Regions from separate parts of the Variovorax sp. PBL-E5 genome, predicted to be linked through region 1. Evidence: riboswitches for the same ligand, from Rfam matches in the RefSeq annotation. Region 1 holds a riboswitch; the other holds the start of a gene.

The links. Region 1 has a riboswitch for S-adenosylhomocysteine ahead of metH (methionine synthase). Riboswitches for the same ligand answer to the same signal wherever they lie in the genome.
Region 2: it holds a riboswitch for S-adenosylhomocysteine, as region 1 does, so the genes downstream of both, ahcY (adenosylhomocysteinase) here and metH (methionine synthase) in region 1, are expected to answer to the same signal.

What each region holds. Positions count from the first base shown of each region.
Region 1 is NZ_LR594671.1:195,076-198,654, reverse strand. It holds gene metH (methionine synthase) at 1-2,061, opposite strand, end outside; S-adenosyl-L-homocysteine riboswitch at 2,115-2,210, opposite strand; gene WDLP6_RS00970 (CoA-acylating methylmalonate-semialdehyde dehydrogenase) at 2,367-3,579, opposite strand, start outside.
Region 2 is NZ_LR594671.1:4,736,419-4,739,997, forward strand. It holds gene WDLP6_RS23195 (TlyA family RNA methyltransferase) at 1-774, opposite strand, end outside; gene ahcY (adenosylhomocysteinase) at 796-2,241, opposite strand; S-adenosyl-L-homocysteine riboswitch at 2,314-2,383, opposite strand; gene WDLP6_RS23205 (peptide chain release factor 3) at 2,613-3,579, shown strand, end outside.

The DNA of each region.
Region 1 (3,579 bases):
GTCGTCGCGCTCGGTGTTGGCGGGCCAGAAGCCGATCACGCCGCTGGCGCTGAGCCAGCGGCCTTCGATCAGGCGCTGCAGCATGCGCTTGGCATCGGCATACACGCGCACGGCCTCGGTGCCGACCACCTCGTCCTTGAGGATCGCGGGGAACGGGCCGGCGAGGTCCCAGGTCTGGAAGAACGGGCCCCAGTCGATGTACTTCGCGAGCTCGGTGAGGTCGAAGTTCTTGAACATGCGCCGGCCGATGAACTTTGGCACCGGCGGCTGGTAGGCCGACCAGTCGATGGGCGTCTTGTTGGCGCGCGCCTTGGCGATCGGCCACAGCGGCACCTGCTTCTTGTTGGCATGCTGCAGCCGCACCTTGTCGTAGTCGGCATTGATCTCGTCGATGTAGTTCGTGGCTTGCTCGGAGAGCAGCGACTGCGCGACGCTCACGCTGCGCGAGGCATCGGGCACGTAGACCACCGGGCCCTCGTAGTGCGGCGCGATCTTGACGGCGGTGTGCACGCGGCTGGTGGTGGCGCCGCCGATCAGGAGCGGGATCTTCTTGATGCGGAAATGATCGTCCTTCTGCATCTCGCCGGCGACGTACTGCATCTCCTCGAGGCTGGGCGTGATCAGGCCCGACAGGCCGACGATGTCCGCGCCCTCGACCTTGGCACGCGCGAGGATCTCGTGGCACGGGACCATGACGCCCATGTTCACCACTTCGAAGTTGTTGCACTGCAGGACCACGGTCACGATGTTCTTGCCGATGTCGTGCACGTCACCCTTGACGGTGGCGATGACGATCTTGCCCTTGGTGCGCACGTCGCGGCCCGCGGCCTCGTCCTGGCGCTTCTCTTCCTCGATGTAGGGCAGCAGGTGCGCCACCGCCTGCTTCATCACGCGCGCCGACTTCACCACCTGCGGCAGGAACATCTTGCCGGCGCCGAACAGGTCGCCGACGACGTTCATGCCGTCCATCAGCGGGCCTTCGATCACGTGCAGCGGCCGGCCGCCCTTGGCGAGGATGCCGCGGTAGGCCTCCTCGGTGTCGTCGACGATGAAGTCGGTGATGCCGTGCACCAGCGCATGCGACAGGCGCTGCTCGACCGACACCGGCTGCTCGGGCGTGCCGCGCCATTCGAGCTTCTTGCTCTCGTCCTTGGCGCCGCTCTTGGCGGTCTCGGCCACCTCGACCAGGCGCTCGCCGGCATCGGGGCGGCGGTTGAGCACCACGTCCTCGACGCGCTCGCGCAGCGTGGGCTCGAGGTCGTCGTAGACGCCGACCATGCCGGCGTTGACGATGCCCATGTCCATGCCGGCCTGGATCGCGTGAAACAGGAACACCGTGTGGATCGCCTCGCGCACCGGATCGTTGCCGCGGAAGCTGAAGCTCACGTTGCTCACGCCGCCCGACACCTTGGCGCCCGGCAGGTTCTCCTTGATCCAGCGCGTGGCGTTGATGAAGTCGACCGCGTAGTTGTTGTGCTCCTCGATGCCGGTGGCGATCGCGAAGATGTTGGGGTCGAAGACGATGTCCTCGGGCGGGAAGCCGATCTCGTCGACCAGGATGCGGTAGGCGCGCTCGCAGATCTGGATCTTGCGTTCGTAGGTGTCGGCCTGGCCTTGTTCGTCGAAGGCCATCACGACCGCCGCGGCGCCGTAGCGGCGCACCAGGCGGGCCTGGCGCTTGAATTCGTCCACGCCTTCCTTCATCGAGATCGAGTTGACGATGCCCTTGCCCTGGATGCAGCGCAGGCCGGCCTCGATCACCTCCCACTTGGAGCTGTCGACCATGATCGGCACGCGCGCCACGTCGGGCTCGCTCGCGATCAGGTTCAGGAAGCGCACCATCGCAGCCTTGCTGTCGAGCATGGCCTCGTCCATGTTGATGTCGATCACCTGCGCGCCGTTCTCGACCTGCTGGCGCGCCACCGCCAGCGCTTCCTCGAACTGGCCGTTGAGGATCATGCGCGCGAAGGCCTTCGAGCCGGTGACGTTGGTGCGCTCGCCGATGTTGACGAACAGCGTGCCTTCGCCGATCTGCACCGGCTCCAGGCCGGACAGTTTCATGGGAGGGACATCGGGAAAGGACGACATGGACGGCTCACCTGGAAAAGACATGGGTCAGGTGAGCGTCGTTGCATGGCGCGCCGTGGATACGGCCCGGGGCCCGAGCCTGACGCTCGGCAAGGCCGAGCGTTGCAACGCTCCTCGGGCAGGAGCCGCGATTTTAAAGCGATCGTCGAGCGAGGGGTATTGCCCCCTCTCCCTCTGGGAGAGGGTTGGGGTGAGGGCGCCGGACGGTGGACCCGGTCACACCAATGCAAAGGCCCATGCCCTCACCCTGCCCTCTCCCAGAGGGAGAGGAAAAGACCCTATTTCGCGGTCGGCATCACGAACTCGGCCCCCTTGCCGATGCTCTCCGGCCAGCGCTGCATGATCGACTTCTGCTTGGTATAGAAGCGCACGCCCTCCTCGCCATACGCATGCATGTCGCCGAACAGCGAGCGCTTCCAGCCGCCGAAGCCGTGCCAGGCCATCGGCACCGGGATCGGCACGTTGATGCCCACCATGCCGACCTGGATGCGGCGCGCGAACTCGCGCGCCACGTTGCCGTCGCGCGTGAAGCACGAAACGCCGTTGCCGAACTCGTGGGCATTGATCAGGTCCACCGCTTCCTTCAGGTCGTGCACCCGCATGCAGGACAGCACCGGCCCGAAGATCTCTTCCTTGTAGATGCGCATGTCGGGCGTGACCTGGTCGAACAGCGTGCCGCCCATCCAGAAGCCGGCCTCGCAGCCCTGGCCGGCGCTCTTGCCGTCGAAGCCGCGGCCGTCGACCAGCAGGCGTGCGCCTTCCTTCTCGCCCAGCGCGATGTAGCCGCTGATGCGCTCATGGGCCGCGCGCGTGACGATCGGGCCCATCTCGGCGTCGAGGTTCGTGCCATTGAGGATCTTCAATTGCTTCGCGCGCTCGACCAGGCGCGGCATGATCTGGTCGGCCGCATCGCCCACCAGCACCGCGACGCTGATCGCCATGCAGCGCTCGCCGGCCGAGCCGTAGCCCGCGCCGATCAGCGCATCGACGGTCTGGTCGATGTCGGCATCGGGCATCACCACCATGTGGTTCTTGGCGCCGCCGAGCGCCTGCACGCGCTTGCCGTGGCGCGCGCCGGTCTCGTAGATGTAGTTGGCGATCGGCGTCGAGCCGACGAAACTGATGGCGCGCACGTCGGGATGTTCCAGCAGCGCATCGACCGCCTCCTTGTCGCCCTGCACGACGTTGAAGACGCCGTCGGGCAGGCCTGCTTCCTTGAGCAGTTCGGCCATGCGCAGCGAGGCGCTCGGGTCCGTCGGGCTGGGCTTGAGGATGAAGGTGTTGCCGGCTGCGATCGCAACCGGGAACATCCACATCGGCACCATCACCGGGAAGTTGAAGGGCGTGATGCCCGCCACCACGCCGAGCGGCTGGCGCAGCGTCCAGTTGTCCATGCCGGTGGAGACCTGGTCGGTGAAGTCGCCCTTGAGCAGTTGCGGAATGCCGCAGGCGAACTCGACGATGTCGATGCCGCGCGAGACCTCGCCTTGC
Region 2 (3,579 bases), 4.5 Mb from region 1:
GCCGGCTCCTGGTTGGCCGTTCGCATGAACGGCATGAATGAAGAATTCGCGGTTGCCATCGCCGCCCGCGATCGGGCTGTCGAACCAATGCAGCACGCGCAGCGCGAGCGCCGCGCAGGCCTCGCGCAGGCGCTGCTCGACCACCGCATACAGCGCGGGATCGCGCACGATACCGCCCTTGCCGACCTGCCCCGGCTGCAGCTCGAACTGCGGCTTGACCAGCATCAGCAGGTCGCCGCCCGGCGCCAGCAGCGGCACCAGCGCCGGCAGCACGAGCGTTTGCGAGATGAATGACAGATCGCCCACGATCAACCCGAAGCGCGCATCGGCGGGCGAAGACGCTGCCCAGGCCTCGGCGCCGAGCGTGCGCGCGTTGACACCTTCGACGGCGGTCACGCGCGCATCCTCGCGCAGCCGCGCATGCAACTGGCCATGGCCCACATCGACGCCGATCACGTGCTCGGCACCCTGCTGCAGCAGGCAGTCGGTGAAGCCGCCGGTCGACTGGCCGACGTCGAGGCAACGCCTGCCGCGCGGATCGATGCCCGCGGCCGCGAGTGCGCCTTCCAGCTTGAGCCCGCCGCGCGAGACGTAGCGCGCCTCGGCCGCATCGAGCAGCTCGAGTTCGGCGTCCACAGGGATCTCGTCGTGGTTCCTGGCGACCGTGCGCCAGTCCGCGCCGTCGCGCCAGCGCAGACCGCCCGCGATCAGCCGCACGGCCTGCGAGCGCGACGCGGCGAGACCGCGTTCGACGAGCAACTGATCGGCGCGCAAAGCGCTACGCGAGTGGGCGTTTCAGTAGCGGTAGGTGTCCGGCTTGTACGGGCCGTTCTTGTCGACACCGATGTAGGCCGCCTGCGCATCGGTCAGCTCGGTCAGCATCGCGCCGACCTTCTTCAGATGCAGGCGCGCGACCTTCTCGTCCAGGTGCTTGGGCAGCACGTAGACCTTGCCGGCATGGTAGGCGTCGGGCTTGGTGAACAGCTCGATCTGCGCGATGGTCTGGTTGGCGAACGACGACGACATCACGAAGCTCGGATGGCCCGTGCCGCAGCCCAGGTTCACGAGCCGGCCCTTGGCCAGCAGGATGATCTTCTTGCCATCGGGGAAGGTGATGTGGTCGACCTGCGGCTTGATCTCTTCCCATTCGTACTTCTCAAGCGAGGCGACGGCGATCTCGTTGTCGAAGTGGCCGATGTTGCAGACGATCGCCTGGTCCTTCATGGCGGCCATGTGCTCGTGGCGGATCACATCGCGGTTGCCGGTGGTGGTCACGAAGATGTCGGCCTTGTCGGCCGCGTACTCCATGGTCACGACCTTGTAGCCTTCCATCGCGGCCTGCAGCGCGTTGATCGGGTCGATCTCGGTCACCCACACCTGCGCGCTCAGTGCGCGCAGCGCTTGCGCCGAGCCCTTGCCGACGTCGCCATAGCCAGCCACGCAGGCCACCTTGCCGGCGATCATCACGTCGGTCGCGCGCTTGATGCCGTCGACCAGCGATTCGCGGCAGCCGTAGAGGTTGTCGAACTTGCTCTTGGTGACCGAGTCGTTGACGTTGATGGCGCGGAACAGCAGCGTGCCCTTGGCGCTCATCTCGTTGAGGCGGTGCACGCCGGTGGTGGTCTCCTCGGTCACGCCGATGATTTCGGCCGACTTGCGCGTGTACCAGGTTGCGTCGAGCGCGAGCTTGGCCTTGATGGCGGCGTAGAGAATGCGTTCCTCGTCGCTGGTCGGGTTGGCGAGCACGCTCTGGTCCTTCTCGGCGCGCTGGCCCAGGTGCATCAGCAGCGTGGCATCGCCGCCGTCGTCCAGGATCATGTTCGGGCCTTCGCCCTTCGAATCCTTGACGCCGAATTCGAAGATGCGGTGCGTGTAGTCCCAGTAGTCCTCGAGCGATTCGCCCTTGATCGCGAACACCGGCGTACCAGCGGCCGCGATGGCGGCGGCGGCATGGTCCTGCGTCGAGAAGATGTTGCACGAGGCCCAGCGCACGTTGGCGCCGAGCGCCTGCAGCGTCTCGATCAGCACCGCGGTCTGGATCGTCATGTGCAGCGAGCCGGTGATGCGTGCGCCCTTGAGCGGCTGGCTCTTGGCGAATTCCTCGCGGATCGCCATCAGGCCGGGCATCTCGGTCTCGGCGATGCGGATTTCCTTGCGGCCCCAGGCAGCGAGCGACAGGTCGGCGATCGCCTGATCGGCGCTGGCCACGGGAGAAGATGCGGATTTGAGAACGGCGCTCATGAAAACTCCAAAACAAGTTTGAGTGATGCCACTGCCTTCGGGGATGACCGGAGAGGGACTCACCGCGAGAACAGCGGGTGAGCGTGGTTGCGATGATGGTCCGAGCCTCACGCCTGATGGCGCTGCAACGCTCCTCGGAGCGCGCATTTTAGCGCGCCCGGATGGGCCGTGTGGTCAGCAGCGGCTCCCGGATCGGCCTGGACTGCGTCGCCCTCCCCCAAACTCCACCGCCACCATGCTGGCCGGGCGCAACGGCTTCCAGCCGCCGCCGTGAGCGCGCGGTGCCCGCGGCACGCGCGAGGGGCGCTCGGTAAAATCGCTGGTTTTGCCTCGACTGCCCGCGCCCGTGAGCGCGCATCGCGTTCACTCCCATGACCTTCGCCTCCGAAACCCGCCGCCGCCGCACCTTCGCAATCATCTCCCACCCGGACGCCGGCAAGACCACGCTGACCGAGAAGCTGCTGCTGTTCTCCGGCGCGATCCAGATCGCCGGCTCGGTCAAGGCGCGCAAGGCCACGCGGCACGCCACTTCCGACTGGATGGAGATCGAGAAGCAGCGCGGCATCTCGGTCGCCTCGTCGGTGATGCAGATGGTCTACCGCGACCACGTCATCAACCTGCTGGACACGCCCGGCCACAAGGACTTCTCCGAAGACACCTACCGCGTGCTGACCGCGGTCGATTCGGCGCTGATGGTGATCGATGCCGCCAACGGCGTCGAGGCGCAGACGCGCCGGCTGATCGAGGTCTGCCGCCAGCGCGACACACCCATCATCACCTTCGTCAACAAGATGGACCGCGAGGTGCGCGAGCCGCTCGAGCTGCTCGACGAGATCGAGCGCGAACTCGGCATGCCCTGCGTGCCGATGACATGGCCCGTCGGCCAGGGCAAGTCCTTCGGCGGCATCATCAACCTGCGCACCGAAGTGATGACCGTCTTCGAATCGGGCAGCGAGCGCCTGCCGCAGGATTTCGACGCCATGCCGCTGACCGATCGCGACGCGCTGCACAAGCGCTTCGGCCGCGAGTTCGACACCGCGATGGAAAGCATGGAACTCGCCACCGGTGCCTCGCCCACCTGGGACCGCGAGGCCTTCCTGGCCGGCAGGCAGACGCCCGTGTTCTTCGGCTCCGGCGTCAACAACTTCGGCGTGATGGAAGTGCTCGATGCATTGGTGGACCTCGCGCCGCCGCCGCAGTCGCGCACCAGCACCACGATGGTCAATCGCCAGCCGGTGGTGAAGGAAATCCAGCCCGAGGACAAGGATTTCGCCGGCGTCGTGTTCAAGGTGCAGGCCAACATGGACGCCAACCACCGCGACCGCATCGCCTTCGTGC